4 regions of the Novosphingobium sp. 11B genome follow, and region 3 is predicted to be linked to each of the others. Evidence: riboswitches for the same ligand, from Rfam matches in the RefSeq annotation. Region 3 holds a riboswitch; each other region holds the start of a gene.

The links. Region 3 has a riboswitch for cobalamin ahead of cobW (cobalamin biosynthesis protein CobW). Riboswitches for the same ligand answer to the same signal wherever they lie in the genome.
Region 1: linked by a shared signal. The riboswitch ahead of ACYPYD_RS23165 (TonB-dependent receptor) and the one ahead of cobW (cobalamin biosynthesis protein CobW) in region 3 are both predicted to bind cobalamin.
Region 2: linked by a shared signal. The riboswitch ahead of ACYPYD_RS05885 (TonB-dependent receptor) and the one ahead of cobW (cobalamin biosynthesis protein CobW) in region 3 are both predicted to bind cobalamin.
Region 4: linked by a shared signal. The riboswitch ahead of ACYPYD_RS13275 (TonB-dependent receptor) and the one ahead of cobW (cobalamin biosynthesis protein CobW) in region 3 are both predicted to bind cobalamin.

Annotation. Positions count from the first base shown of each region.
Region 1 covers NZ_BAAILP010000272.1:22,034-30,754, forward strand. Annotated here, with positions in the region: gene ACYPYD_RS23160 (Rrf2 family transcriptional regulator) at 1-164, shown strand, start outside; gene ACYPYD_RS23165 (TonB-dependent receptor) at 360-2,402, opposite strand; cobalamin riboswitch at 2,574-2,818, opposite strand; gene ACYPYD_RS23170 (cold-shock protein) at 3,209-3,886, shown strand; gene rpoD (RNA polymerase sigma factor RpoD) at 4,246-6,285, shown strand; gene ACYPYD_RS23180 (alkaline phosphatase D family protein) at 6,377-8,104, opposite strand; gene ACYPYD_RS23185 (TonB-dependent receptor) at 8,197-8,721, opposite strand, start outside.
Region 2 covers NZ_BAAILP010000064.1:42,364-51,084, forward strand. Annotated here, with positions in the region: gene ACYPYD_RS05875 (sulfotransferase family protein) at 85-1,230, opposite strand; gene ACYPYD_RS05880 (hypothetical protein) at 1,342-1,641, opposite strand; cobalamin riboswitch at 1,788-2,029, shown strand; gene ACYPYD_RS05885 (TonB-dependent receptor) at 2,217-4,367, shown strand; gene ACYPYD_RS05890 (hypothetical protein) at 4,370-4,663, shown strand; gene ACYPYD_RS05895 (PepSY-associated TM helix domain-containing protein) at 4,660-6,189, shown strand; gene ACYPYD_RS05900 (hypothetical protein) at 6,186-6,428, shown strand; gene ACYPYD_RS05905 (bifunctional salicylyl-CoA 5-hydroxylase/oxidoreductase) at 6,511-8,721, shown strand, end outside.
Region 3 covers NZ_BAAILP010000056.1:420-5,522, reverse strand. Annotated here, with positions in the region: gene fahA (fumarylacetoacetase) at 128-1,432, shown strand; cobalamin riboswitch at 1,472-1,713, shown strand; gene cobW (cobalamin biosynthesis protein CobW) at 1,899-2,948, shown strand; partial or broken gene cobN (cobaltochelatase subunit CobN) at 3,181-5,103, shown strand, end outside.
Region 4 covers NZ_BAAILP010000143.1:2,060-10,780, reverse strand. Annotated here, with positions in the region: gene ACYPYD_RS13300 (TolC family protein) at 1-117, shown strand, start outside; gene ACYPYD_RS13295 (efflux RND transporter periplasmic adaptor subunit) at 110-1,303, shown strand; gene ACYPYD_RS13290 (OpgD/OpgG family glucan biosynthesis protein) at 1,404-2,894, shown strand; gene mdoH (glucans biosynthesis glucosyltransferase MdoH) at 2,906-4,720, shown strand; gene ACYPYD_RS13280 (cobyrinate a,c-diamide synthase) at 4,699-6,018, opposite strand; cobalamin riboswitch at 6,091-6,282, shown strand; gene ACYPYD_RS13275 (TonB-dependent receptor) at 6,457-8,430, shown strand; gene ACYPYD_RS13270 (DUF1636 domain-containing protein) at 8,678-8,721, shown strand, end outside.

The DNA.
Region 1 (8,721 bases), on a different contig from region 3:
CTGATTGCGCGGTTGAGGCGGCTGTCAACGAGGCGCTGGCGGATGCGCTTTCAGAGGCGGAGGCTTTGCTGGTCGCCCGGCTGGGTGCTGTGAAGCTCGCTGACCTGGGCCGAACCTTTGATGCGCGCAGCGCTTCCGAGATGGCGAGTGCACATTCAGCCTGATCGGCCTTTCTTCCAACCCTGCATGCGCCGCCAGTTGCAAGACAGGCCTCAATGTCGCTTATGGTCTCGCTCGTCGCTTCCTGCGGTACGGTGTAGATGTACACGAAGCGTAGAACGCATCCCCGGATCATGGCCCGGATAAGCGGCAACCGACGCCCTGTCCCGTCGAATGACGGGACAGGGCGTGGCTGGTGATCAGAACGTGTAGCGTGCGCCGATCTTGAACGTGCGTGGTTCGATCACGCGGCTGAGACGTCCCTCGACCGGGCCATCGGTGTCGAACGCCGGGATGTAGGACTCGTAGTAGTACGCGATGTCCTTGTCGTGGCTGTCGAAGATGTTCAGCACTTCGCCGTAGATCTCGATCTTGCGGCCCTTCCATGCGGCGCGGGCGTTTACGATCGTGCTGCCTTTGTCGCGCAGCGAGTTGTCCTCGATCAGCGGGTAGGGGCCGAGATGCCGGACGCGCACGCTCGCCTCCCACGGATCGAGCACGATCGCCGCGCCGGCGGAGACCGCGTTCTCGACCGCGTTGGGAATGCGATCTCCGTTGTCGTAGCGCGAGTGGCTGGCGACATAGCTGCCGTCGAGCGCCAGCCACGGCAGCGGGCGCCAGAACCCGACCACCTCGTAGCCATGACGCTTGCTGGCGCCGGTCGGCTCCACCGCGTTGGAATCGCCGACGAAGCGCAGTTCGCTGCCCACGTCGAGCCACCAGTACGTCGCGGTCAATGAGACGGTGCCCAGTTGCAGGCGCCCGCCAAGTTCCTTGCCAGTGCCGCGCACCAGAACGGGCACGGGCGATTCCACGTTCACCGCACCGCGCACGTCGTTGGAATGGAAGCCGCGGCCCCAGTTGGCATAGACTTCGAACTGCGGGACGATCTCGTAGGCTGCCGATACCTTGGGTGAGACGATCGAATCGTGTCCGCTGCCGGCTCCCAGTTCGGTCGCCATGGCGTCGCGCGCGCGGACGGCGTAGTGGTAGTAGTCGCCTCGCAGGCCTCCGGTTAGCCTGAGGCCGGGCAACGGCTTCCAGGTCGCTTCGCCATAGAGCGCGCCGGACAGTTCCTCGACGTGATATCGACCCAGCGAGGACAAAAAGGCGCGGGTTTCGGTGCGATCCACCCCGACGTTGCCGATGTGATCGTAGCGGTTTTCAGTGCCCATGCTCAGTTGCAGCGTCGAGCCCACAGCCCATTGCTTGCGCGCGGTGATACCCACGACCCAGCGCTTGTCGAACTGGTCGATCTGCGCGCTGGTGCCGTCCGGATCGGCATAAGTTGGGTTCGAATACATGTTCCAGTCGTAGTACTGGGCATAGACATTAGCGCTCCAGTTCGGCTGTCGCACCGCGACGTTGCCGACGAAGCGCGTTGTGCGGCCACGCGCCGAAGGATCGGGCGAGCAGAATTCGTCAGGGCACAGCGCGCTGCCGATGATCCGTTCGGGGATCTGCTCGGTCGGCCGCCAGGTGGCGTGGTAGGCGTGGAGCGAGGCTTCGACGGTGCCTTCGCCGGCGGGCGCGGTGTACTTCGCGAAGCCGGAGTAATGCCGAAGGTGTTCCGCCTGCTGCCAAGGCCCATCATAGCGCTTTGCCTGCCCCACCAGCGTGAGACTGCCACCCGCCACATCCTTGATGGTGCCACCGGCGGCCAGCCGCCCCGACTTGTACGATCCACCCTCTACCGAGATCCACGGGCGGTCGAACCCATCGATGGTCGTCATGTAGGCCGCGCCGGCCAGTGCGAAGTCGCCGCCATCTGCGCGGTACGGCCCCTTGCGGAAATCTTCGCGGGCGACGATCTCGGGGATCAGGCCGTTGAGATCGAGATAGCCTTGGCCATGCCCGTGGCTGCGCAGGTTCATCTGCACGCCATCTATATAAGTCGTGAAGTCGGTGCCGTGATCGAGGTTGAAGCCGCGCAGGAAGTACTGGTTGGCCTTGCCGCTGCCCGAATGCTGCGCCGCTACCATGCCGGGCACCGCCTCAAGCAGTTCGGCGACCCGCAGAAGCGGACGGACCAGCAGGTCGGAACCGCCGACGCTGCCCTCGCTGGCGGCATGGGCGGTGCCGATCTTGGCCTCGCCGCGTCCGAACACCACGATTTCGCCGGAACCGCCATCCGCGCCGCCGGCGGGTGCCTCTTCGGCGCAGGCGGGCATCGTCGCCAGCGCCATTGCGGTACCTGCCACGATGCGCACCAGCGCAGCGCTTTTCATCAAATTCATCATCATTCCCCCCGACGCCTGCGACTGGGTGGGAGGCTTGCCGCCATCAAGACGGTCGACGCGCGCCGGCGGTCGGACGCCGCGGGCGACCGTCTGCGCGAACCGATGCGGCCTCCACCGCTGGTTCGTCGCTCGAACGGAATGATTCCGGGCCTTGGCCACCCCCTGGACCACGGCATGAGCGACCAGACGCAGGCAGGTCTCCTGGCTCACGGGTCAATGCGACGATGCAAGGCCTTCCCAGGCCTCGCATGTTGCAGCGTCCGGCCCAGTGACTGGCGGCAGGAACCTTTGCCCCACCGCACATATGCATCGCGCTCACCGCTTACAGTTGCAGGGACAGCCTCGGATTCGAAGGGCATGCCTTCTCACCGTGTTCCCTTTTAAGCCTCTTTCGAGGCACCAGCGCGATCTTGTCTGCACCAATGAAGGGCAGATATGGCGCGCTATCTCAAACGGTTTCACGGCACAAGCCTGTCTGTATGGCGTCCAGGTACGGCCTGTATCCTGAACTCCCGACTAGCGATGCCAGGGCTGACGGGCCGCTCCGGGGAGCAAAATTTGCTTCCGAGCGCCTGGCAAGGGTCGGCGACGGCCGGATCGATTGTCGAATTGCGTGAAATTTCGGTCATCGCTGTGCTAAAGTCGCCTCCGTGCCATGCATCGCAGTCGATCGCAGAACTCTGGTCGCCAAGACGTCGTTGCGCTGCTATCGCCTTTCATCCTGCACCCTGAAACGGGTTCTGCGGCCTTGCGTGCTACGTTCACTCGCGAGGATAGGTTTCTCGGACTTAGCTTAAGGTACTTAAAAGATGACATTCGACAGGGGAAATCGCGGCCAAGGTCGCGACCGGTTCGGCGGCGGCGATGATCGTTGGGGCGGCGGCAACGATCGCTTTGGCGGTGGTGACCGCTTCGGTGGCGGCCAGCGTGGCGGCTTCGGCGGATCGCGAGGCGGCGGTTTTGGCGGTGGCGGTGGCGGTTCGCGCGGCGGCCCGGGCCAGGTTGTCGGTCAGGGCCGTGGGACGGTCAAGTTCTTCAACCCCGACAAGGGTTTCGGCTTCATCCAGCTTGAAGGCGGCGGCGACGATGCATTCGTGCACATCAGCGCCGTGCAGTCCGCCGGCCTCGAAACGCTGGCGGAAGGTCAGCAGCTGGAATTCCAGCTGGTCGAGCGAGGCGGCAAGATTTCCGCTTCCGAACTGACCATCGTGGGCGAGGTCATCGTTGCCGAACGTCGCGAGCGAAGTGCCGCACCTGTTCAGAATCAGTCCACTGGCGAGAAGGCCACCGGCACCGTCAAGTTCTTCAATAGCATGAAGGGCTTCGGCTTCATCGTCCGCGATGACGGCCAGCCCGATGCGTTCGTGCATATCAGCGCCGTCGAGCGCTCCGGTCTGCATGGCCTTTCGGAAGGCGATCAACTCGAATTCGAAATCGAGATCGATCGCCGGGGCAAGGCGTCGGCCGTGAATCTGGTCCAGCGCTGACTGATCTGGCCATGGCTGCCGCAGGAGGTCATGGCCTCATCTCGGGCTTTCCTCGATCGCATCGCGATCGGCGACGGACATCGAGCGGCTTATGTCGAAGGCCTTGATCAAAGCTGCCTTCGACAGGCCGACTGCGGGACGAGGGACGTGTTTCCTTGATTCGAACGTGCAGCATGCGGGCGGACCAGCTTGCTCCTGGAACCGATGTCCGGCCGCATTGCTTGAACCTTAGACCTGAAGTGGTTCATCCCTGCCTGTAGGCCGCCCTTCACCGGCATCATCAGGCTGATGATCTGAGAACCTAGCCTTGTCCTGGCGTCACCATCGTCATGAAAAGGCCAATAACGACAACGGATTGCATGACTAACGACGATCGCAGCGGCGACAACGACTCTCCTCTTCTCGACCTGGACAAGGGTTCGGTCCAGCGGTTCATCGCGCGCGCCAAAAGCCAGGGCGTCATCACGGTCAAGGAGTTGAATGCCGCGCTGCCGCAGGACCAGATGACCACCGATCAGATCGAGGACATCATGGCCGCGATCTCGGAAATGGGCGTCAAGATCGTCGAGAACGACGATGATGACGATGAGGACGGTGAGCAGGAAGACGGCGTGGAAGCCGTCGATGGCGGCGATGACGATTCCGGTTCGGATACCGGGTTCGACGAAGGCAATTCCCGGCGCCGTCCCGGCGAGACCCGCAAGGCGGACACGCTCGCGCGTTCCGACGACCCGGTCCGCATGTACCTGCAGGAGATGGGCGCCGCCGAGATGCTCAGCCGCGAGGGCGAGGCTGCCATCGCCAAGCGCATCGAAGCCGGCCGCGACATGATGATCATGGGGCTTTGCGAAAGCCCCATGACCTTCCACGCGATCATCGGCTGGTCCGAAGCGCTCAACAACGGCGACATGCAGCTTCGCGAGATTCTCGATCTCGACGCGATGCTCTCCAAGGAGCCGCAGCCCGAAAATCTGGCCGAAAACGGTGAGGGCGATGGCGACGGCGAGATTTCCGCTGCCACCGCCGGGCCTTCCTTCAAGGACGATGACGATTCCGGCGAGGACAACTCGGAGGAAATCGACGAGGACGGCAACCCGATCCCCAAGCGTCAGGTCGAGGACGATGAAGAGGACAACACCCTCTCCCTCGGTCAGATGGAAGCCGCGCTTACGCCGGAGGCGCTGGAGAAGTTCGCGCTTATCACCGAACTGTTCCGCACCTTCGAGCGCCTGCAGAGCGATCGGCTCGACGCGCTGGCGCTGGGCATCGATTTCCCGGTCGCCAAGGAAGACCAGTACCTGCAACTGCGCGAGGATCTCACCGCGCAGGTGGAATCGGTGCAGTTCCATGCGGCCAAGATCGAGTATCTGGTCGACAACCTCTACACCTTCAACCGTCGCCTGACGACGCTGGGCGGGCAGATGCTGCGTCTGGCCGAGCGTCACAAGGTGAAGCGCGCCGATTTCCTCGAAGCCTATACGGGCCGCGAACTGGACGACGCCTGGGTCGCAGAAGTGGCCGGGAAGGACAAGAAGTGGGCTGCCTTCGCAGAAAACGAGGCTGAACCTGCCGAGCGCATCCGTCTGGAAGTCTCGGACATCGCCACTGCCACCGGCATGGCGCTCCCCGAGTTCCGCCGCATCGTGAACATGGTCCAGAAGGCGGAGCGTGAAGCGCGCATCGCCAAGAAGGAAATGGTCGAGGCGAACCTGCGTCTGGTGATCTCGATCGCCAAGAAGTACACCAACCGCGGTCTGCAGTTCCTGGATCTCATCCAGGAAGGCAACATCGGGCTGATGAAGGCGGTCGACAAGTTCCAGTACCGCCGCGGCTACAAGTTCTCGACGTACGCGACCTGGTGGATAAGGCAGGCGATCACGCGTTCGATCGCGGATCAGGCTCGCACGATCCGCATCCCGGTCCACATGATCGAGACGATCAACAAGCTGGTGCGCACCAGCCGTCAGTTCCTCCATGACCAGGGCCGTGAGCCCACGCCCGAGGAAATGGCCGAGAAACTGTCGATGCCGCTCGAAAAGGTGAAGCGGGTTCTGAAGATCGCGAAGGAGCCTATCTCGCTCGAAACGCCGATCGGCGATGAGGAAGACAGCAGCCTTGGCAACTTCATCCAGGACGAGAACGCCGTAATCCCGGTGGACGCGGCGATTCAGGCCAACCTGAAGGAAATGATAACTCGCACGCTGGCATCGCTGACCCCGCGTGAGGAGCGTGTGCTGCGCATGCGCTTTGGCATCGGGATGCCAACGGACCATACCCTGGAGGAGGTCGGACAGCAGTTTTCGGTGACTCGCGAGCGTATCCGACAGATCGAGGCCAAGGCGCTGCGCAAGCTCAAGCATCCGAGCCGTTCACGCATCATGCGAGCGTTCCTCGACTAAGCACAGGCCGTTCAACATCACAGGCACGCGGCCGATACGGACGCAGGGCGATCCCCCCGTCCGTGTCGGTTGGCATCGTTCGTGGTTCAGATCAGGCGAAGCGTACGCGGTTGCCGTCGCGGCGGAAGTCGTCCTTGCGAATCACGCTTGTCGTGTAGTCGCGCGACAGGACGGTGCTGACCGCGACGAAGTTGGCTGTGCCGGTCTTACGGCCGAACTGCATGCGGACGTAGCCCTGATGCATGTTGTCGGTCCATACCACCTCAGGCATGTGATCGGCGTAGGCCTTATCGAGCTTGGGCGACATGTCCTCGCCAAAGCCGCTGTCCATGAAATCGCCCGGGGAGGAAATGCCCGCCGTACCGAACTCGATGCCCGTGGGGCGTCCCTGTGCATCGGCCAGGTCGTTGGTCCAGAAGCTGTGGCTGTCACCCGAGAGGAACACCAGATCGCCCGCACCTGCGCGGCGCGACAGGGCATAGAACTGCTCGCGGGCCCAAGGGTAACCGCCCCAGGCGTCGGTGTAGTCGGGCAGGTTCCAGCGGCCGCGCCACGCCAGCGAGACATGCGGGTCGGCTGCCAGCTTCGCCAGTTCCTCCTTCGTCTTCGCAGCGGCGAGTTTGGGGAACGGGTCGGGCAGCACGCCCAGCTTCGCAAGGTCGGGCACGTTGAGGCGGCCGATCACCATCGGACAGCCGATCACGCGCCAGGGCTGTCCGTCCTTCACCGAACGGGCGAGAGCGGCCTCCAGGTCCGTTTCCAGTTCGGGCGAGATCAGCGGACGGTTCGGGGCGCCGAGGACGTCGCGCTTGAACTTCTCGGCCGAGGCGTCGTCGACGATTTCCTGCGCATGGTCGAGGTATTCGATCTGCTTCGCCCGCGCGGTGTGGCGCGTCTCCAGCGTGTGCAGCAGGGCGAGGTCGCCGAAGCGGTAGGCGCGCCAGAACTGCATGCGGGTGCGGCCCTTGACGTCGAGCCATTCCGGTTCGCGCACCGGCATCCATTCGTAATAGGCGCGGATCGAGGCGGCGCGGCGCGTGGCCCAGTCGCCCTCGGTATCGGGCTGGTGGTTCTGCGCGCCGCCGGTCCAGGGGTTGTTCGCGCTCTCGTGGTCGTCCCAGCAGGCGAGCAGGGTGTGCTGCGCGTGCATCGCCAACGATCCGGCGTCGGTCTTGTACTGCGCGTGGCGGGTGCGGTAGTCGGAGAGGGTGACGATCTCGTGCGCGGGGGCGTGCTCGCGGCCGATGGTGCGGGCGATGTTTTCACCCCAGCCGTCCTTGCCGCCGTATTCGTAGATGTAGTCGCCGGTATGGAGCACGAAGTCGATCGCCGGATCCTTCGCGATCGCATCGTAGGCGTTGAAGAAGCCGAAGGCATAGTTGGAGCACGAGGCGAGGGCGATGCCGAGCGTATCGACCCGGCCTTCGGGCAAGGTGCGGGCGCGGCCGATCGGCGACACCGATTTGCCCATGCGGAAGCGGTAGAAGAACGTACCGCCCGCCGGGAGGCCGGCGGCGAGGGCCTTGACGGTGAAGTCACGCTCCGCGTCCGTGCGCATCGTGCCGGACTTCAGGATCTTCACGAAGGCGGGGCTGTCGGAGAGTTCCCACTGCACATCGGTGGCGGCGGGCACAGTCACGCGGGTCCAGAGCACCACGCTCGAAGCGTCGGGGTCACCGGCGGCGACGCCGTGCCGGAACACCGGGTTCACCGCTGTGGCGGCGAGGGCGGAAATCGGCAGCGCCATGATCGCCGCTCCTCCTGCCATACCGGCCAGCAGGGCGCGGCGGGAAACCTGATGGGCTTGGAGCATGGTCATGGCGGGCAATCCTGTGTTCTGGTGTGCTGTGCTGCAAAGGAAAAGGACGGGCCGGCGTCCCCCCGAACGCCGACCCGCCCCTCGCGCTACCGTCAGAAGTCGGCGGTGACGCTGAAGACCATCGTGCGCGGAGTGCCGATCCAGGCGTAGTTGCCCGAAATGCCGCCGAGGTAGTCCTCGTCCGTCAGGTTGGTGATGTTGAGTGCGAAGGTCAGGTCCTTGAGCGTATCGGTCAGGCCCTCGCCCTTCACCGCGACCGAAAGGTCGGTGATGAAGGAGTTCTTTGCGGTCCAGGCGTTGCTCGCATTGACGAAGCGGTTGCCGGTGTACTTGCCGGTCAGGCCCAGGGTGACGGGGCCGTAGTTGTAGGTGCCCGACAGCACCCACATGTCCTTCGGAATGCCCGCGACGCGGTTGCCTGCCGTCACGCCCTGTTCCGCGTCCAGTTCGGCATTGCCGGTGCCGCGGTACTTGGCATCGATGTGGGTGTACGAACCGTAGAGGGTCAGGCCGTGAACCGGGCGGACGTTGGCGAGCAGTTCGAACCCCTCGGAGTCGATGCCGCCCGCGTTGAAGAAGCGGCCGTCGCCTTCGCTCAGGTAATCCGGGCCGGCCGA
Region 2 (8,721 bases), on a different contig from region 3:
CCTGTTGCACGATCGTCAGATGGGTCCCCGCCTTCGCGGGGATGACGAAGCAGGGTCAGGTGACGATGCCTTCACCCGTATCGATCACGCCCGCACCGCGATCCCGTACTGCTCGATATAGTCGCGGAAGTGCTCGCGGACGCCTTCGCGGCTGAGGCCGAATTCGGCCAGGTCATATTCGTGCTTGCCGTGCTTGCCCTTGGGGTTTGCAACCAGGTAGGCTTCCATGGCTGCGCGGGCCTGCGGCGTGAAAGGCTCGTCGAACCTTTCGTAGATGCCCTGCGCCGTGGCGAGCGGGTCGCGCACCAGATCGCGATACTGCACGTCGAAGATCGCATCGTGCCCGTGCTTCGCACGAAAGGCGTTCGACCGCGCGATCATCAGGTCGAACGTCTCCAACAGATTCTCTCCGATGGCCCGAAGATCGACCTGATCGCTGTACATCCGCCGCACTTCCTTGACGAGGCTGCAGGCCGAGCCCAGCACTTCGACCGGATCGCGGTGCGTCATGACCAGTTGCGCGTCGGGAAACTCGGCCGTCAGGGCATCGAGGAACAACGGGTGCCAGGGGTTCTTGAGCGTCCAGCGCCCCGGGGCATTGGCCTGAAGCAGCTGCAGCAGCCGCTTTTCGTAGCGGAAGGCGGGCGCGTAGTCGGCCTCGTCCAGGAACCAGCGGTGGTAGCCCGGAATGTCCGCCTGGGAATCGTAGAGCTGCGCGCAGAACGACGGCGCCATGGCGAACTGGCACTCGGTCGGGCTGTCGGCCTCCTCGTAATGGATCGCGGCGATCTGCGGCGCGTACTTCAGCCCCTGCAGCGTTCGCGTCTGGCAGGCATCGTGACGGGGACCGGCGTGAAGTTCCTGCACCAGCGGCGGCGGCACCGAATCGAACGCTTCCCAGCGCAGGAACGCGCGGCGCGCCGGGTCGGCTTCCAGCAGGTTGATCGCCAGCGTGGTGCCGGTACGCGGAAGGCCGAAGACGAACAGCGGCTTCTCGACCGGGCGCTCCAGAAGTTCGGGATGGCGCGCCAGCCAGTCTTCCACCCGCATCCGGTTCGCCATCGCGGCGACCAGTGCATCGACCGATCGCGCCATCCCGGCTTCGGTGAATCTGGCCTCGTCCTCGTAGGACTTCAGCAACACGCCAAGCCCTTCGAGGATCGCGGGATCGCCGAAGTCGCTCAATCCGGTCCGTTCGCTTGCCGCTGCGACGATGTCCTGCGCCTGCATGTCTTCTGCCTCATCCCGTGCCGCGTCATCGCGCGGCGTTCGGAAGGGATCATGAAGACATGGGGCACACTTTAGAAGCTACCCGCCGATCACCTTGGCGATATCGGGCGATCAGACCGAAAGGATCAGGGAATCATCGCTGCGCGGGGGCGTACCGTCGTACGAGGGCAGAGGCTCGAAGTGCTCGTTCAGCAGTTCCATCGACGAGAGGCCCGCTAGCTTGAACTGGCCGAGACCCGGCTCCTCGTCGCTGCGGCGTGCCTTCGCGGGGTTCATGGCACTGACGACAAGATCGCCGTGCCTTTCGAACAGCATGTGCGGGGCAAGCGTGATCGTGTTGCCGTTGTAGCGCGCCGTCACGAACTTTCGCGTGGCTATGGCTTCCATCAGGGTGAGTCGTGGATCAGTCATCGGCACCGCAAATTGCACGGGTTGCCCAAAATGAAAAGCAAGGTTGCAACCGAAAACTCGCAGGACGGGCTTACGGAAGGCCCCACGCGAACGGCTTGCAAATCGTGCGCGCAGCGAATAATCCCCCGCCCGTCCCTCCGAAAAGGGGGACACGATCGCGTTGGTGCCTTCCGAAAGGGGCTTAAAAGGGAACGCGGTGAGAGGGGCTACCCCTCGAAGCCGAGGCTGTCCCTGCAACTGTAAGCGGTGAGCGCGATGCATATCGCGGCAGGCCAATGTGCCCTGCCGCACCCACTGGGCCGGACGCTAACTCCTGCGAGGCCTGGGAAGGCCGTGCATCGCGCGACGACCCGTGAGCCAGGAGACCTGCCAGCGTCCGGTCGCTCTTGCCTTGGTCCAGGGGATGGCCGCGGCACGGTGTACTCCGTCTGAGCGACGAACTTGCGGCCAGGCCGCAACGGCGGGTTTCGCCGGTCGCTCGTTCGCGCCCGGATTCCGCCGCTGCACCCGCGCGGGGGACACCCCTCTCGCGGGAACCTGTCCGTTCGACTGGGAAACGCAACGGGGGTTACAACATGAATACGAGATCGCTTCTTTCCGGCCTGATCGCTTCGGGCGCGTCATTCTGCGTGCTTGGCATGTCCGCGAGTTCGGCGCAGGCGCAGGAAGCCGCCGAGACGGCGCCGGAGAATGCCAATAACACGGATGCGGGCAACATCGTCGTCACCGCGCGCAAGGCGGGTGTCCTGCAACTCGGCCAGCAGGCCGACGCCTCCAGCCGCCTCGGCCTCACGCCGATGCAGACGCCGGCCAGCGTCGACGTCATCACCAGGGAGATGATCCGCAGCTTGGGCGACCGCACCGTGGTTGCCGCAGCCGCGCGCGCACCGGGGCTCATCAACAACAGCTCGGCCTTCGGTTACTCGCTGAGTTCGCGCGGGTTCACCGGCTACACCTCGGTGATGCAGCTCTACGACGGGATGCGCGTCTACACGACGACCACGCAGACCTTCCCCGCCGACCCGTGGATGGCCGAGCGGATCGAGGTCCTGCGCGGTGCGGCCTCGGTCCTCTATGGAGAGGGCGGCATCGGCGGCGCGATCAACGTCGTGCGCAAGAAGCCCAATACCGAGCAGGTCGAAGGCGAGGTCCGTCTCAGCGGCGGTTCATTCGATACTTATGCGGCGGCGGGCGGGATCGGCGGGCCGATCGGAGACAGGCTCTCGTACCGCGTCGATCTCAGCTACACCCGTTCGGACGGGTGGATGGAGCGCGGGCAATCGCGCAGTCTTGCGCTTTCGGCGGCACTGCGCTGGCAGGCGCGCGACGACCTCGTGCTGACGCTGACGCACGACCGCGCCGACCTCGACCCGACGATCTGGTACGGCACCCCGCTGCGCGACGGCAAGCTGGTGCGCGAAATCCGCAAGAAGAACTACAACATCGCCGACCGCTCGCTGCGTTTCGACGATGCCTGGACCCAGGCCAAGGCCGAATGGACACCGGCCGAGGGGGTGACGATCACCAACGTCGCCTACTATCTCACCGGCTTCAAGCACTGGCGCAATGCCGAGGGCTATGCCTGGTCCGGCGACCAGATCCGCCGCTCGAGCTATCTGGAGATTGTCTACAAGACGAAACAGTGGGGCGACCGCTTCAACGCGGTGTTCGATCATACACTGCTTGGCATGGACCACCGCCTGAGCCTGGGCGGCGAGTACAACACCGGCTCGCTGCTGCGCACCGACAGTTCGCCCAACAGCCGCTTCGACCTCGTCGATCCTTGCGACTATACGCCGGGCACGTTCCTCGACGGCACATTCGGCACCCGCTACAAGTACAAGACCGATGTGCAGCAATGGGCGCTGTTCGGCGAAAGCCGGCTCTCGCTGTCCGACCGGCTCTCACTGGTGACGGGGCTGCGCTATGACCGTCCGAAGACCGAGCGGCACGATGCCCTCGATCCGGCGGCGGACTACACCGCCCGCTATCCGAGCACCAGCTGGCGCACGGGGCTGGTCTACAACCCCAGCGACACGATCTCGCTCTATGCGCAGTATTCGGCGGCGGCGGACCCGGTGACGGCGTTCCTCACGGCGACGCTGGCGCAGACCACCTTCGACGTTTCCACCGGGCGCCAGTGGGAGGCCGGGATCAAAGCGACTTTCCTGGACGGACGCGGCGAGTTCACGCTGTCGGGCTATCGCATCGTCAAGAAGAAGATCCTGACCCGATCCGCCAACGATCCCACGGTGTCGGTGCAGGTCGGACAGCAATCTTCCTACGGCGTAGAGGCCTCGTTCGGACTGGCGGTGACGAAGGAATTCAGCGTGCTCGCCAACGGCACGATCCTGAACGCGCGGTACGACGACTTCGACGAACTGGTCGGCACCGCGCTGGTCAGCCGGGACGGCAACATGCCCATCGGCGTCGCGGAAAAGGCGGCCAACCTGTGGCTGTCATGGCGGCCGGTGCAGCCGCTGCATCTGGACGCGGGCCTGCGGTATGTCGGCAAGCGGTACTCCGACGCCGCCAATACCCGGCGCATCCCGGCCTATACGCTGGTCGATGCCTCGGCCCGCTACGACCTTGCAGACAAGACGAGCGTGACGCTCAACTTGCGCAACGTCTTCGACAGGATCTACGTCCAGAACAGCTACTCCACCTCGCAGTGGGTCCTAGGTGAGCCGCGCAGCGTCGCGGTCACCTTCGAGCAGCGGTTCTGACCGTGGCGGGGAGGCCGAAGCCAGGGCGAGAGCCGAACTGGCGCGCGATCGCCGCGCGCGTGCTGGCGGCCACCGTCGGCGCCTACGCGCTGTGCTACGCGTGGATCGGCGCAGCCGTACGCGTGCTGCCGATGGACGGCGTGGACGCGAACATCCTCGCCACCTGCCTTGCCTTCATGGTGTTCGTCGCGGTGATCCTGCGGGCCTTCGCGGTCCGCAGCGTCACGCGCATCTGGTGCGAACTGCTCGTGGGCACGGCGCTGCCCATGGGCCTGCTGCTGGGGCTGGGGCGGTGAAGGACACCCTGCGCCAGTCGATGGGCTGGCTTCATACCTGGTGCGGGCTGCTGCTGGGCTGGGTGCTGTTCGGCGTCCTGCTGACGGGATCGCTGGCGTTGTTCTACACCGAGATCAATCTCTGGACGACGCCCGAACTGCGCTCTCCCGTCACCATCGACCGCACCCATGCGGTGCGAATGGGCCGCGCGTACCTCACCCGCGTCGCGCCCGATGCACGGCAGTGGCGCATCGTCATCCCCACCCCGCGCGAGCCGGTGCTGCGCCTCGTCTGGACCGACCGCGCGGGCAAGGCCACCACGCACCGGCTCGACCCGCAGACCGGCACCCGCATCCCGCGCGACATGGACGCGGGGTTCTTCTTCATGCGCTATCACTACACGCTGGGGATCGATCGCAAGTCCAGCCAGCTGGGCTTCCTGATCGTCGGTGCGGCGGGCCTCGCCATGCTCGCCGCCTCGATCAGCGGCGTGATCATCCACAAGCGGATATTCCGGGATTTCTTCATCTTCCGCCCCGGGGCCTCGCGCCAGCGGGCGTGGATGGACGCGCACAACGTGCTCTCCGTGCTGCCGCTGCCGTTCCACGTCATGATGGCCTATACCGGCCTCGTCCTGATCTATTACGCCTACATTCCCGCCGGGGTCGCCATGCTGAACGGCGGCGATGTGAAAGGCTACCAGACCGCCGCCGCGCAATCGCTCTACATCGACGGCGGCATCGATGGCGACTGGCCGCCGGGCGCGCCCCGCCGCACCGTGGACCTCGCGGCGCTATTGCCGCGCGCCGAACGGGCCTGGGGCGGCGGACCTGCCGTGAACATCTATGTCAGCCAGCCCGACCGCGCCAATGCCGTGGTCGAGATCTGGCGCCAGCGCGACGACCGCATCGCCAACTTCCCCGACCGCGTGGACTTCGCAGGCTCCGACGGCAAGCTGCTGCGCGTGCTGGTGAAGCGCTCACCCGCAAGGGAGACGCAGGCGTTCCTTGCCGGGCTGCACTTCATCGAGTGGGGCGGCCCGGTCGCGCGGTGGCTCTATTTCCTCACCGGCCTTGCCAGCGCCGCGATGGTCGCGGCAGGACTGATCCTGTTCACCGAAAAGCGCGCCCGCAAGACGATGTCGCCGTTTCAGGCCATGGCGAGCCGGATCACCGTCGCCGCCGTAGCCGGTAACGTGATCGCCTGCGCGGCCTATCTCCACGGCGAACGGCTGCTGGCCCCGGGCATGGATGACAGGCGCGCCATGGCGGCCTCGGTTTACTTCCTGGCCTGGCTGGCATCCCTGATCCACGCCGGTCTGCGCCCCTGGGGCCGGGCATGGGGCGAACAACTGCAGCTCGCCGCGCTGCTGTGCCTGTCGCTCCCGGTAACGAGCGCGCTGGCGAACCTCCCGCTCACGACGACGCTGCCGAGGGGCGACTGGATACGGGCCGGAGCGGACCTCACCGCTACCGCAATCGGCATCGTCCTGTGGATCGCGGCCGCGAGGGTGACGCGCCGCATGAACGCGAAGGTGAGCCCATGATCGCGGCAACGTTCCTGTCGCTGCTGCTGGCTGCGGCGGGATTTCACGCGATCCGGCGGGCGAAGACGCAGGACCGCGCCGACGCATGGCGGACAGGCGGCGCCATATTGCTCGCGCTGGCTTGCGTCGCATCGATGGCGGGCGCCGAGACCGCCCTCATCGGCGCGATGCTATGGCTGTTCTGCGTGCTGCCGCTGGCCGCGCTGCCCGAGATATTCGGCAGGCGAAACGGCAGGTAGCGCTCGCCGGATCTCCCTGCTCAAACAACTTGCACGTGCAACCATATTAGTTTAGGCATGAAGCAATTCAGGAGAGACATCCATGCGTATTGCGTGCCTCGGCGGCGGACCTGCCGGTATCTACTTCGCGATCTCGATGAAGCTGCGCGACCCTGCGCATGAGGTCCACGTCTTCGAACGCAACCGCAAGGGCGACACCTTCGGCTGGGGCGTGGTGTTCTCCGACCAGACATTGGTGAACCTGCAGGCGAACGACCCGGTCAGCGCCGCCACCATCGTCGACAGCTTCGCGCACTGGGACGACGTGGACGTCACCGTGGGCGAGAACACCGTCAGTTCCTCGGGCCACGGCTTCATCGGCATCGGCCGCAAGCACCTGCTGCAGATCCTGCAGGCCCGCGCGGGCGAGCTGGGCGTCGTGATGCACTTCGAGACGCAGTTCGACGCGGACCTGTCGCAGTTCGCGGACTTCGACCTGATCGTGGCGGCGGACGGCATCAATTCGATGGTCCGCACCGCCAACGAAGAGAAGTTCGGCGTCGATATCCAGACCAAGACCAACAAGTTCTCATGGCTGGGCACCACCAAGCTGTTCGATGCCTTCGCCTTCATCTTCGAGAAGACTCACGCAGGCTGGATCTGGGCGCACGCCTACCGCTTCGACGAGACGCATTCGACCTTCATCGTCGAATGCTCGCCCGAGACGTGGACCGGCCTTGGCCTCGACGCGATGGAGCAGGCCGATTCGATCGCGCTGTGCGAGACAATCTTCGCGCGCCATCTGGACGGCCACCCGCTGATCTCCAACGCCACGCACTTGCGCGGTTCGGCGGCGTGGATCAACTTCCGCCGCGTGATCTGCAAGCAGTGGTCTTTCGACAACGTCGTGCTGCTTGGGGATGCCGCCCACACCGCGCACTTCTCGATCGGTTCGGGCACCAAGCTGGCGCTGGAAGACGCGATCAAGTTGGCGCAAGTGCTGGACCGCCCCGGCATCACGGGCCGCGAGGAACTGGCGGCCGCGCTCGCCGAATATCAGGAGGAGCGCCATGTCGAGGTGCTCAAGATCCAGAACTCGGCCCGCAATTCGACCGAGTGGTTCGAGACGCTGGACCGCTACCTCGGCTTCGACCTGCCGCAGTTCGCTTATTCGCTAATGACCCGCTCGCAGCGCGTCAGCCACGAAAACCTGCGCCTGCGCGACGCCGCCTGGCTGGAAGGGCTGGAGCGCTGGTTCTGGGCGGGCAACGAAGGCCGCAACGTGCCGCTGCAGCCGATGTTCACGCCCTATACCTTGCGCGGGATGACCGTGCCCAACCGGGTGGTGATCCCGGCGATGTTGACTTATTCCGCCGATGCGGACGGCTACGCCAACGACTTCCACTCGGTCCACTACGGTTCGCGCGCGCTGGGCGGTGCCGGTCTGGTGGTCACGGAGATGCTCGCCGTCGCACCCGAGGGCCGCACCACCCCCGCCTGCCCCGGCCTGTGGCATGACGGTCAGGCCGAGCGCTGGACCGCCTTCAACCAGTTCGCGCACCAGCACTCGGCGGCGAAGACTTGCGCTCAGATCGGCCATGCTGGCGCCCGCGCCGCGTGTCAGGTGCCCGGTGAAGGTGTGGGCTACGACGTGCCGATGGACGCGCCGTGGCCGATCGTCTCCGCCAGCGCGCAGGCGTGGCGCAAGGGCGGCACGGTCCCGCAGGCATTGGACGCGAAGGGCATGGACCGGATCGTCCAGCAATTCGTCGCGACCGCGATGCTGGCCGACAAGGCCGGCTTCGACATGCTCGAGGTGCAGGCGGGCCACGGCAACCTGCTCTCGGCCTTCATCACCCCGGTGATGAACGCGCGTGACGACGCCTTCGGCGGCTCCCTTGAAAACCGCATGCGTTTCCCGCTGCGCGTGGTCGAGGCGGTCCGCGCCGCATGGCCGCAGGACAAGCCGCTGGCGGTGCGCATTTCCGCCAACGACTGGGTCGGCGAAGCGGGCGTGACCCCTGCCGAGGCGGTCGAAATCGCCAGGCTGCTGCGCGAAGCGGGCGTGGACATCGTCGACGTTTCCGCCGGTGAGACCGCGCCCGAAGGCCGCCCGGTCTACGGCCGCATGTTCCAGACCCCGTTCGCCGACCAGATCCGCAACGAGGCAGGCGTACCGACGATCGCGGTGGGCAACATCGCCGATGCCGATCAGGTCAACTCGATCCTGACGGCAGGCCGCGCCGACCTCGTCGCACTGGGCCGCACGCACCTGTTCGACCCGGTGTGGACGCTGCGCGCGGCGGCCTCGGCC
Region 3 (5,103 bases):
TTGATCCGGGACCGCTGGCGGTCTTTAGATGCGACCTTGCTGGTCTGCGCTCATCGAAAGGTGGACTGTTCAAGGCCAGCGGTCCCGGATCAAGTCCGGGACAACGAGAGAATATGGAGAGCGACCTGTGAACTGGTGGACCATCGACGAAACCCATGACCCCGCTCGCAAAAGCTGGGTCGACAGCGCCGACGGCCACCGCGACTTCCCGGTCCAGAACCTGCCCTTCGGTGTGTTCTCAACCTCAGAAGAGACACCGACGCGGATCGGCGTGGCAATCGGCAACCAGGTCCTGGACATCCGGGCACTGGCCGCAGCAGGCCTCGTCCCCGCAAACCTCGCCGAAATCTGCAGCAATGCGGACATGGCCCGCCTGCTGGCCATTCCCGCGCAAGACCGCCGCGCCCTGCGCCATGCCCTCTCCGACCTGCTCTGCGACGAAGCCAGGCGGCCGGTCATCGAGCCCATGCTGCACCCGGTCGAAGCCTGCATGCTGCACCTGCCGACGCGCATCGGCGACTACACCGACTTCTATGTCGGTATCCATCACGCCAACAACATCGGCCGCCAGTTCCGCCCGGACAACCCGCTGCTGCCCAACTACAAGCACGTGCCGATCGGCTATCACGGCCGCGCGTCCTCGATCCGTCCCTCGGGTGTTCCGGTCGTGCGCCCCACCGGCCAGCGCAAACCGCCCGAGGCCGATGCGCCGATCTTCGCGCCGACTGCAAGGCTCGACTACGAACTGGAAATGGGCGTCTGGATCGGCCGCGGCAACGACCTCGGCGAGCCTGTTCCGATCACCGATGCTGCGCAGCATATCGCCGGTTTTTGCCTGCTCAACGACTGGTCCGCGCGCGATGTGCAGGGGTGGGAATACCAGCCGCTCGGCCCGTTCCTGTCGAAGAACTTCCACTCGACGATTTCGCCATGGGTCGTCACGCCCGAAGCCCTCGCGCCCTTCCGCGCGGCCCAGCCGCCCCGACCGGAAGGCGACCCGCAGCCCCTGCCCTATCTGTCTGACGCGGATGATCAGGCCCACGGCGCGCTGGGCGTCATGCTGCAGGTCCACCTGACCACGCAGGCCATGCGCAAGGCCGGGCTTCCGCCCCATCGCCTCAGCCACGGCCCGGCGACCAACATGTACTGGACGGTGAACCAGATGGTCGCGCACCATGCATCCAACGGCTGCAACCTGACGCCCGGCGACCTGCTCGGCACCGGCACGATTTCCGCTCCCGAGCGAGAGGGTTTCGGCAGCCTCATGGAATTGTCGCAGGGCGACAAGTCGCCCCTCACCTTGGCCAGTGGCGAGACCCGCACGTTCCTGGAGGACGGCGACGAAATCTCCATCACCGCCACCGCCGCCGCTGACGGCTTCGTTTCCATCGGTTTCGGAGAATGCCGCGCCCGCATCCTTCCGGCACGCTGAAACCAACACTTGCGCCCACCCCTGCCTCCCGGTATCCGCCGGGAACAAGATCGCGCCGGTGCCCCGCAAGGGGCTTAAAAGGGAAGGCGGTGGGAACGGTTCGCCGTTCGAATCCGCAGCTGTCCCTGCAACTGTAAGCGGCGAGCGCGATGCACATCGCCTGTCCCCAGCGGGACGGGCAGCCACTGAGGCCGGACGCTGCGACATGCGAGGCTTCGGGAAGGCCGTGCATCAAGCTGTGACCCGCGAGCCAGGAGACCTGCCGGCGTCTGGTCGCTCTTGCCTTGGTCCAGGGGATGGCCGCGGCACGGTTCACCGTCTGAGCGACGACACGCATGCGGCCCGGGGCCGCGGCGGAGCAGGTCGCCGGGCGTCTTCGCGCCTGTCCGTCGCCCCTGCCCCGCGCCGGCGCGAAAGCGCCGGTACGCCCCGCCGCGAGAAGTCGCCGGCGCGGGAGTTGAGAGCCTTGAGCAAAGTACCCACCACCGTCATCACCGGCTTCCTCGGCGCCGGCAAGACCACGCTGATCCGCCACCTTCTGCAGAACGCAAAGGGCCGCCGCCTCGCCCTCGTCATCAACGAGTTCGGCGACGTCGGCGTCGACAGCGAACTGGTCAAGGGCTGCAACGACGAAGCCTGCCCCGAGGACGACATCCTCGAACTCGCCAACGGCTGCATCTGCTGCACCGTGGCCGACGACTTCCTGCCGACGATGCAGAAGCTGCTGGATCGCGAGACGCCGCCCGACCACATCATCATCGAAACCTCCGGCCTCGCGCTGCCCAAGCCACTGGTCAAGGCCTTCCAGTGGCCTGACATCCGCACCCGCGCGACGGTGGACGGCGTGATCGCCCTGATCGACGCCGATGCCGTCGCCGCCGGTCGCTTCGCCACGGACGAGGAAGCCCTCGCCGCCGCCCGCGCCGCCGATCCCAACCTCGACCACGACAGCCCGCTCGAGGAACTGTTCGAGGAACAGCTGGGCTGCGCCGACATGGTGGTGCTCAACAAGACCGACCTCGTTGATGCGGACGTGCTGGCCGAAGTCGAGAAGACCGTCGCCGCCGAGACGCGCCCCGGCGTCAAGATCGTGCGCGCGGACCACGGCGCGGTGGATATCGCCGCGCTGCTCGGCATCGTCGCGGCGGCCGAGGACGACCTCGACAGCCGCAAGTCGCACATCGACGGCCTGGCCGACGATCACGACCATGACGACTTCGACACCTTCATCCTGAACGGCGGCGAAGTGGCCGATCTCGACGCGCTGCTGGTAGGCCTGAAGGAACAGATCGCCGCGCACGACGTGCTGCGCGTGAAGGGCATGGTCGCGCTGGCGGGCAAGCCCAGCCGCCTCGTCCTGCAGGGCGTCGGCCCGCGCATCCAGCACTTCTTCGACCGCGCGTGGAAGCTCGAAGAACCGCGCCGCACGCAGCTGGTGGTTATCGGCCAGAAGGGGCTGGACCGCGCGGCCATCGAAGCCGCGCTGGCGGGTGTGCTAGGTTCGGTCCCGGCGTAAGCACAACCATGTACCCCAACCTTCGTCATTGCGAGCGTAGCGCGGCAATCCAGAGCCGCGCAAACCGCCCTGGATTGCTTCGCTGCGCTCGCAATGACGAGCGGTGGGGAGGCGAACCGGCGTTGAACGAAGATCTGCGGCTTCCCCCCCTCCTCCGTCATTGCGAACCCGCGCAGCGGGTGAAGCAATCCAGGGCGGTTCGCACTGCCGTCAGCCCGGCGAGCGCCGCCTGATGCACCTGCTTTCCGCCACCCCGGGCACGATCTCCAACGGCGAGGAGGCGATCGACCTCGACCAGCCGCCGGGCGACGTCGTCATCCTGACGGTGGCGGACAGCGAACTCGCCTGCTTCGCCAAAGCGGCGGCAGGGCTGCCGGAGGGCGCGCCGAGCGTCCGCCTCGCCAACCTGCTGCAGTTGCGGCACCCGTATTCGGTCGACCTTTACGTCGAGAAGGTGATCGCCCACGCAAAATTCGTCTGCGTGGTGCTGCTCGGCGGCAAGAGCTACTGGCCCTACGGCATCGACGAAATCGCGCTGATCGCCCGCGAGAAGGGCATCGCCTTCGCCGCCATCGCCGACGGGCGTGAGGATGATCCGACGCTGACGGTCGCCTCCACCCTCCCCGCCGAGACGGTCGAGCACCTCCGCGACTACCTGCGGCAGGGCGGCAGCGCCAATGCCCTGTCGTTCCTGCGCACCGCCGCAAGGCTGATCGGCGCGGACTGCGGCCAGCCGGACGATCCGGTGCCGGTGGCCGACGCCGGGCTCTACCTGCAAGGCGTGGATCGGCCGAGCTTGGCCGACTTGCGCGCATCATGGCGCCCCGACGCCCCTGTCGTGCTGCTGGTATTCTACCGCGCGCTGATGATCGCGGGCACGCTCGACGCCGTGGACGCGATGGTCGCCGCATTGCAAATGCGCGGGTTCAACGTCGCCGCCGTCCATGTCCGCGCGCTGCGAGAGCCTTTCGCCATCGACTGGCTCGGCGGCCTGATGGCCGAGATCGCGCCCGACGTGATCGTCAATGCCACCAGCTTCGCCTCCTCGTCCTCGGGCGAGCCGCGCGTCGGCGGGGTTCTCGAACGCGCCGACTGCCCGATCCTGCAGGTCGCTTTCGCGGGTGTCGAGGAAGCGGACTGGCAGGCCGCCGCACGCGGCCTCGGCCCGCGCGATCTGGCGATGAACGTGGCGCTTCCCGAACTCGACGGCCGCCTGTTCACCCGCGCCGTCGCCTTCAAGGCCGCCGAACGCTTCGACGAAGTGACGAAGTGCGGCATCGTCGTCCCCCGCGTCGCGCCCGATCGCGTGGCCTTCGTAGCAGACCTCGCCGCCAACTGGGCGAGCCTGCGCCGTACCGTGCCCGCGCAGCGCAAGGTGGCGCTGGTGCTCGCCAACTATCCCAACCGCGACGGGCGGATCGGCAATGGCGTCGGCCTCGACACGCCCGCCAGCGCGGCCTCGATCCTCTCCAGCCTTCGTGCCGCCGGATACGATACCGGCGGCGCGCCCGAGGACGGGCAGGCGCTGATGCGGCTGATGACCGGCGGGGTGACCAACGACCTCACATCACTGGATCGACCCGGCGAGATTTCGCTGCCGCTGGCCGACTACGAAGCCGCCTTCGCCGGAGTGCCCGAAAGCGCACGCAAGAAGATGCTGGAGCGCTGGGGTGCGCCCTCTGCCGATCCCTTCGTGAAGGACGGCGCGTTCCGGCTGGCAGTCCACCGCTTCGGCAATGTCTGCGTCGCCGTGCAACCGGCGCGGGGGTACAACATCGACGCCAAGGAAACCTACCACGACCCGGCGCTGCCGCCGCCGCACGCCTACCTCGCCTTCCACGTCTGGCTGGGGCGGCGGTTCGGCGCGCAAGCGCTGGTGCATGTGGGCAAGCACGGCAATCTCGAATGGCTGCCCGGCAAGGCGATCTCGCTCTCTGCGACATGCTTCCCCGAGATCTGCGCCGGGCCGCTGCCGCAGCTCTACCCCTTCATCGTCAACGACCCCGGCGAGGGCACGCAGGCCAAGCGCCGCATCGGTGCAGTCATCATCGATCACCTGACGCCGCCGCTGACGCGCGCGGAAAGCTACGGGCCGCTCAAGCACCTCGAGGCGCTGGTGGACGAATACTACCTCGCCGCCGGGATGGACCCGCGC
Region 4 (8,721 bases), on a different contig from region 3:
CTCGATCTCTGGTCCGGGCAGGACGGGAGCTGGGCGCGCGAAGGTCTTGCACCGGTCGTTGCACCCGATCCTTCCGCGACAGGCCCCACGATAACGGTGACCGCCGGCTGTGACTGAACACGATACGCATACCCCGCTCGACGCCCTGCTCGGCGCCGCGCCGCGCCGCGTGTTCCGCCATTGGCTGAGCCTGCTGATCCTGGCCATCGCCGCGCTGGGGGCGATGACGTTCTTCGTGCGCTTCGTGAGCGGGGATGATTCCCCGTATTATTCCACCCCGGTCGAGCGCGGGAACCTGACGCCGCTGATCTCCGAACGCGGGCAGATTCGCGGCGCCGGCGAAGTGACGGTGTTCTCTGCGCTGCCCGGCCGCGTGACCTGGGTATCCGGCAAGAGCGACGGCGCGGTCGAACAGGGCGAACTGCTCGCCATGATCGACGCGGGTGAGATCAAGGGCGCGGTGGAAGTCGGCCGCTCGCGCCTGACTGCGGCGCAGGCCGCCCTTGAAGCGGCGCAAGTCACCGCGCAGGATACCGGATCGCGCCTTGCCCGGTTCGAGAGCGTATGGCGTCGTTCGGGCGGCCGCGCGCCCTCGCTTAACGAGATCGAGCGTGCCCGTGCCGATGCCCGCCGCGCGGACCTTGGCGTAGAGGCGGCGCGCGCCGAAGTGAAGGCCGCGCAGATCCAGTTCAAGGAAGACGAGACGCGCAAGGCCGGAGCCGAAGTGCGCGCTCCGTTCTCGGGCATACTGACCATGCGCCATGCGCAACCAGGGCAGATGATCGGCGATCACCAGCCGCTCTTCACGATCGCGCAGGGCATCGCCCCGCTGACGATCGAGGTGCCGCTCGACACCCACAGGGCAGAGCCGATCAAGGCGGGAACGCTCGCGAATATCCGGCTCGATACCCTGCCCGACGCGCCGCAGTCGGCAACGCTGACGCTGATGCGCGTATCTCCGCCGCCGCAGACCACGCCCCCGCTCGCCGTCTTCACGATCGAAAAGCCCGGCCCGCAAGTCCGTCCCGGCATGAAGGCCACCGTCGAGATCGAACTGCCCGAGCGGCAGAACGTGCTGCTGGTCCCCAATGCCGCGCTGGAATTCGAGCCGGGCGCGCGCGGTCCGCAGCGGCGCGAGCGCATCTTCGTGCTCGACGGGGGCGAGCCGCGCCGGGTCTACGTCACCGTCGGCGCCAGCGACGGGAAGCGCACCGAAGTCTTCGCGAACGACCTCAAACCCGGCGATCGCGCGATCATCGGTTGGCGGGACGCGACGGCCGGAGGCGGCCAGTCAGGCGGATGAAAGGTTCCTCCTGCAACAATTGCCGCGTCCGTGCGTATGGGCATTCGACGGAAAATCCGAGGCAACAAGGGTAAGCAGCATTCTGAACGACGACGCGCAGATGTCGCGCCGCACGGCCATGGGGCTGATGGCGGCGCTCGCAGCGGCAAGCGCCCTGCCTGACGGGGTGAAGGCCGCGACGGGCGGGCGTCTCGGTACGCCCGAGCCGTTTTCGTGGGATCGCCTGGTGGCACAGGCCCGCGATCTCGCCCGCAAGCCTTATGCGCCGATCGCCGAATCCACGCGCGCCGCCGCCGACTACGATGCGGCCGGGAAGCTGACTTACGGCGATGCGCCGATGGTCGCGGGCAACGTGCGGCTGTTCCCCGCCGTGCGCGGCACCGCGCCCAAACCAGTGACGATCGCGGTGGTCGAGGGCGGGCAGGCGCGCGCGATCGTCGATACCAGCGATCTGTACGTCGGCGGTCACAACACCGACGCCGTGGGCTTCCGCGTCATGGACGCGACCGGCCGCAGCGACTGGCTGGCATTTCAGGGCGCGAGCTATTTCCGCTCCTCCGGCGACCGCGACCAGTATGGCCTCTCGGCGCGCGCCATCGCCATCGACACCGGCCTTGCCACCGGCGAGGAGTTTCCCGACTTCACCCGCTTCTGGATCGAGCAGACCGGCGCCGACAGCGTGCGCATCCATGCCCTGCTCGACGGGCCGAGCCTTGCCGGGGCCTACGCCTTCGATTGCCGCAAGACGGCGAACGGGGTGACGCAGGACGTCACTGCGGCGCTGTTCCTGCGCAAGGACGTCAAGCAACTGGGCCTCGGCGCTGCTTCGAGCATGTTCTGGTACGATCAGTCGAGCCCCGCCCGCGCGCGCGGCGACTGGCGGCCGGAAATCCACGATTCGGACGGCCTCGCGATCTGGTCGGGCAATGGCGAGCGGGTCTGGCGGCCGCTGGAAAATCCCGCGGTGGCGCGGCTTCATGCGCTGCGTTCGGATTCGCCAAAGGGCTTCGGCCTGCTCCAGCGTGATCAGGCTTTCGATCACTATCAGGACGACGGCGTATTCTACGACCGTCGCCCCTCGCTCTGGGTCGAGCCCAAGGGAGACTGGGGCGCGGGCGCGGTCGGCCTCTACGAAATGCCGACGAACAGTGAGACGCTCGACAATATCGCGCTGTTCTGGCGTGCGGACCGTCCGGCGAAGGCCGGGCAGCGCCGCGATTTCGCCTATCGACTGACCTGGACGTCCAAGGACCCGACCATCGATGGCGGCTCACGCTGCGTCGATGTCTTCGAAGGCCCCGGCGGCAGTCCGGGTTCGCCGCCGCTGGAAGGCGTGCGCAAGTTCGTGTTCGACTTCTCCGGTCCCGCGCTGGCGGGCCTCGACCGGACCAGCGGCGTCACGCCCGATACCGACCTGCCCAAGGCTGCGGTGGTCTCCTCCGTCGCCTATCCGGTGGCGCGCTCGGACGGGCGCTGGAGGGCGATGATCGACGTGCGATCCGCCGCCCTGACCCAGCCCCAGTTCCGTCTTTTCCTCAAGCGCGGCAACTCCGCGCTCAGTGAGACCGTTATCAAGGCCATTGAAACGTGAGTGCGACGCCGATGAACCATTCGCCGATGCTTCCGGCCGAATCGCCCATGGCGATGCCGATCCAGAACTTGTGGGGCAATCCGCCCGGCGCACGCGAGGTGAAAACCGCGCCGCACGGGATGCTGGTCAAGCGCCTGCTGCTGCTCGCGCTCACCGCCGCCATCGGCCTCGCCGCATCGAGCACGGTGCGCATGGAACTCTCGCGCGACGGGCTCGACTGGGTCGAAGCGCTGCTGCTGGTGTTCTTCGTGCCGCTGTTCTGCTGGATCTCGTTCGGCTTCGTCACCGCGACGATGGGCTTCCTCAAGCTCATCACCGGCGAGCATCCCGGCTTCACCGCGCTGCCCAGCCCGGCTTCCAGCCTGCGCCACAAGACCGCCGTGCTGATGCCGGTCTACAACGAGGGCGTCGAGGAAGTCTTCGCCCGCGTGCGCGCCATGGCCTACTCGATCGCCGAAGCCGGCGGCGCGCCGTGGATCGACTTCTTCGTCCTCAGCGATTCCAACCCCTTCCACGGCAAGCGCGAGGAAGCCGCCTGGCACGAACTGGCCGACCACGCGCCGATCAAGATCTACTACCGCCGCCGCGAGAAGAACATCGCGCGCAAGCCCGGCAATATCGCCGAATGGGTCAAGCGTTTCGGCGGCGCCTACGAGAACATGCTGATCCTCGACGCCGACTCGATGATGAGCGGCGAGACGATCGTGGGCATGGCCTCGATCATGGAGGAGCGCCCCTCGATCGGCCTGCTCCAGACGGTGCCAATGATCACCAACGCGCGAACCCTGTTCCAGCGCTGGATGCAGTTCGCGAGCGAGGCCTACGGCCCGATCGCGAGCGCCGGACTGCTGTGGTGGTCGGGCTCGGAGGCCAACTTCTGGGGCCATAACGCGATCGTGCGCACCCGCGCCTTCGCCGAGGCCTGCGGTCTTCCCGAGCTTCCCGGCAAGGCGCCCTTCGGCGGCCATATCCTCAGCCACGACATGCTTGAATCCGCCCTGCTGCGCCGCCGTGGCTGGGCCGTCCACATGGTCATGATCGGCGGTTCCTACGAGGAATTCCCGCCAACGATCATCGACATGGCGATCCGCGACCGCCGCTGGATGCAGGGCAACCTGCAGCACCTCCAACTCCTCGGCGCCTCGGGCCTGCACTGGGCGAGCCGCCTGCACCTGCTGATCGGCGCATCGGCCTACCTCACCTCGCCGGGCTGGCTGCTGCTGATCCTGACGATGATCGGCCAGGTCGCGACGCATGGCGATGGCGGCTTCGTCACCCTCGCCCCGCCAAGCGTGCTGGCGCTGACGGTGATGCTGCTGTTCGGCCCCAAGATCATGGGGCTGATCTGGGTCCTGGCCGACGGCGAGCGGCGCCGCAGCTTCGGCGGCGGCTTCGCGGCCGTGCGCTCGGTCCTGCTGGAGACGGTACTGGCGATGCTGCTCGCACCGATCACCATGATGACACAGACCAAGGCGCTGCTCGGGCTGCTGCTGGGCATCTCGGCGGGCTGGAACACCCAGACCCGCGATGCCCGCCGCATCACCGTGCGCGAAGTCCTGCCCGACTTGCGTGAGCATCTGCTGCTCGGCGCGGGCCTGACGGCGACGGCGTTCCTCGACATGACGACGGCGATCTGGCTCTCGCCGATCATCGTCGGCCTGTTCCTCTCGCCCTGGCTTATCAGCCTGTCTTCGAGCGAGAACCTCGGCGACAAGGCGGACGCGGCGAAGGTCTTCCGAGTGCCCGAACCCGGCATCGTCGAGGCCAGCGAAGATCCGCGCAAGGACCCCGACTTCCCCAAAGGTCAGTCGCTGGTCGAAGCCTGAACGAAAAACCGCGCCGCCGCTTCGGGAGCGGACGGGAAGTATGCGTGCATGTAGCTCGCGGTGAGCGAGCCGACGCGATAGAGCGCTTCCCCGTCCCGCCCGTCCGGCGTGCTGGCGCGAGCCTCCGGTACGAGCCCGGTTTCCAGCCGTGAATAATGGAACGTGTGCCCGCGCAAGGTCCCTCCCGGCAGCGCGATGTGCTGCATGCCGAGGGCGGCGAAACGCCGCTGCATCGCGGCGTGCCCCTCCAGCAATCCGAGCAGATCGGCCCGATACCCCTCTACGTCCGTCAGCGATGCACAGGCGTAGAGCATGCCCCCGCACTCGGCGAGAATCGGCCTGTCCGCCGCATGATGCGCCCGGATCGCTTCCAGCATCGGCGCATTCGCGGCAAGCGTCTGCAGATGCAGTTCCGGATAACCTCCGGGGAGCCAGATCGCCTCGCAATCGGGCAATCGCGCGTCATGAAGCGGTGAGAAGAAGGCGAGCTGCGCGCCTGCCCGTTCCAGCCATCGCAAGTTGGCGTGGTAGATGAAGGCGAAAGCCTCGTCCCGCGCGATGGCGATGCGCAAACCCCCCAGATTGGGGCTTTCCTCCGGGACCTCGGGCGCCGGGAAGCTCACCGGCGGCGGCAGGTCCAGCACGGCATCAGGCAGCAGGCTAGCCGCCCGATCCAGTCGCGCGTCGAGATCCGCGACCTCGGCTGCCTGCACCAGCCCGAGGTGCCGCTCGGGCAGCGTCACTCCGGCCTCGCGCGGGAAAGTGCCCAGCCACTTCACCGACGCAGGCACGCCCTGCTCCAGCAATTCCGCGTGCCGCGCGCTGCCGACGCGGTTGGCGATCACCGCATGGACCTCCAGCCCCGGCCGGTAGGTCGCGAGGCCGTGGACCAGGGCGCCGAACGTCTGCGCCATCGCCGATCCATCGACCACCGCCAGCACCGGAAAGCCGAAGCGTTCGGCGAGGTCGGCGGCGCTGGGGTCACCGTCGAACAGGCCCATCGCGCCTTCGACGAGGATCAGGTCGGCCTCGCGCGCCGCTTCGTGCAGGAGGGCGCGGCACTGCGCCTCGCCGCACATGAACAGGTCGAGCTGATGGACCGGCGCGCCGCTCGCGACTTCGAGCACCATGGGGTCGAGGAAGTCCGGTCCAACCTTGAAAACGTGCACTTTTCTGCCCGCATTGCGGTGCCTTCGGGCCAATGCCGCAGTCACGAGCGTCTTGCCCTGACCCGAGGACGGGGCGCTTACCAGGTACGCCGGGCAGGCGGGGGCATCGTCTTGGCGCGGAGTGTCCATCGATCCCGCACCTATGGTTTCCGGCAGGTCGGCGCAAGCATTGGCCTCTTGCGCGGCGCCCCGGCGCACGATACTTGCCGCGCCGCGACAGGTTCCCCGCGAGGGGATTGAAAGGGAACGCGGGTGAGATACCCGGGCTGCCCCTGCAACTGTAAGCGGAGAGCCGTTCTGCCACATGCCATTGGGGGCGCAAGCCCCTGAGAAGGCGGCCGAAATCGGCGATGACCCGTGAGCCAGGAGACCTGCCCGTCGCCGTCGTTCTTCGACCGGACAGGGTGTGCCGGACGAACGGGGGAAGTGCATTCCTCGCGCAACGACAGCCATCGTTCCGGCGGCCTGAGGGGGCTTGCGGGAGGTGTTGCGCTGCCTGTCCGCGCCCACTGTCCCAATATCCTTCACCGGCCGACGGAGCACCGCCGTTCGCATGAAGGAATACAAGTGAAACAATATCTTATCATTACCACCGCCGCTATCGCACTGCTCGCTTCGGCCTCTCCGGCATTCGCCGACACAGCGGCACCCAACGATACCACAACGGCACCTGGCGATACCGACGGCGACACTCGGCAAGATGACAACATCGTCGTCGGCGCGCTTCGCACCCCCGTCGCGATCGAGCGCGTCTCCGCCACCGTGACCGTGCTGGGCGAGCCCGCGATCGTCGCCCTGCAACCCATCGCCCTGACCGATGCCCTGCTGCGCACCCCCGGCGTCTCGATGTCGCGCAACGGCGGCTACGGCACCACCACCTCGCTGCGCATCCGCGGCGCCGATGCGGGCGAGACCGTCATGGTGATCGACGGCATGCGCCTGTCCGACCCCTCGGCGACGGCGGGCGGCTACGGCTTCTCCAACCTGCTGCTCGACGACGTCGACCGGATCGAGATCCTGCGCGGGCCGCAGTCGATCCTGTGGGGCAGCGACGCGACCGGCGGTGTCGTCAACGTGCGCACCCGCCGCCCGACCGAGCGGCTCGAAGGCAGCTTCGCCGTTGAGGCGGGAACCCATGACACCGTCTCCGCCCGCGCGGGCGTGGGCGGCACCTCGGACCTCATCGACTGGCGCCTCTCCGCCTCGCGTTTCACCACCGACGGTATCTCCGCCCGCGCGAACGGGACCGAGGCCGACGGTTTCCAGCGCAGCGCCGCCAGCGGCACCGTCACGGTGCGCGTCGCCCCCGGCGTCAGCCTCGACCTGCGCGGCTACTGGGCCGACGGGAAGAACGATTTCGACGGCACTTCAGGCGACACCCTCGCTTATGGCACCACGAAGGAATGGTCCGGCTACGCGGGCCTCAACTTCGCGCTGCTGGACGGCAAGCTGGTCAACCGCGTCGCGGTGCTGCAGAACGTCACCGACCGGGAGAACTTCGACCCCACCCGCTCGATCCGCGCGATCACCTTCGACGCGCACGGCCGCCTGCGCCGCTACGAGTACCAGGGCACCTACACCTTCAGCGACGCGATCCAGGCCGTGTTCGGCGCCGAGCGCGAGGAGCAGCGGATGACCACCGCCTCGCCGACGAACTCCGCCACGCCCTATACGCTGACGCCCTACTCGGTGGACATGGACAGCCTTTACGCCGAACTGCGCGTGAGCCCGGTCAAGGGCCTCACCCTCGACGGCGGCGCGCGCTACGATCACCAGTCGCGCTTCGGCGGGCAGACCGTGTGGAGCGCGGGCGCGGCCTATACCCCCAACGGAGGCGCCACGGTGCTGCGCGCCAGCTATGACGAGGGTTTCAAAGCCCCCTCGCTCTACCAGATGTACAGCGCCTACGGCACCGCCGACCTCGCCCCGCAGAAGGCGAAGGGCTGGGAAGTGGGCGCCGAGCAGAACTTCGGCGAGGCCCTGCGCCTCTCCGCAACCTGGTTCCAGCGCGACACCGACAACCTGATCGACTTCGCCTACTGCCCGACCAGTGGAACGCTGCCCGCCGCGTGCTACATCCCCGGCACCACGACCACGCGCTTCGGCTACTACGCCAACGTCAAGACGGCCAAGGCCAGCGGCCTGGAACTCGCCGCGTCGGCGAAGCTGGGCGTGCTGTTTGCCGAGGGCAACTACAGCTGGACCCGCGCCGAGGACCGCACCGAGGGTTCGTCCACCTACGGCCGCCAGCTGCAGCGCGTACCGCGCCACATGGCCAATGCCGAAGCGGGCATCGACCTGCCGCAAGGGCTTCGCGCCAGCGTCGCGGCGCGCTACTCGGGCGAGACCTTCAACGCCGCCACCGGCACCGCGAAGCTGGACGACTACTGGCTGATCGACTTTCGCGCGCAAGTGCGGATCAAGGAGAACCTGATGCTGCAAGGCCGCGTCGAGAACCTGACCGACAAGGACTACCAGACGGCGGCGGGTTATTCCGCACTGGGACGGACGGTCTACGTCGGCGTGCGCAGCCGGTTCTGATGACAAGGAAGGCCCAACCCGAAAAGGCCCACCCCCAGCCCCTCCCGCAAGCGGGAGGGGAGGACCTGCCGGCCGGAACGCGACCGCCTGTGATTGTATCGTCGTCATTCCCGCGAAGGCGGGAACCCATCTCCGGACTTCGCCTCTTGCGACGGCATCAGATGGGTCCCCGCCTTCGCGGGGATGACGGACAGTTTTTCAACCACAGCGGGGTGGGCCTCACCACCAATACCAAGGTGACACCCCCATGCTGACCCCCGTACCTCCCGGCCCTTCGGTGGTCGTCTGCAA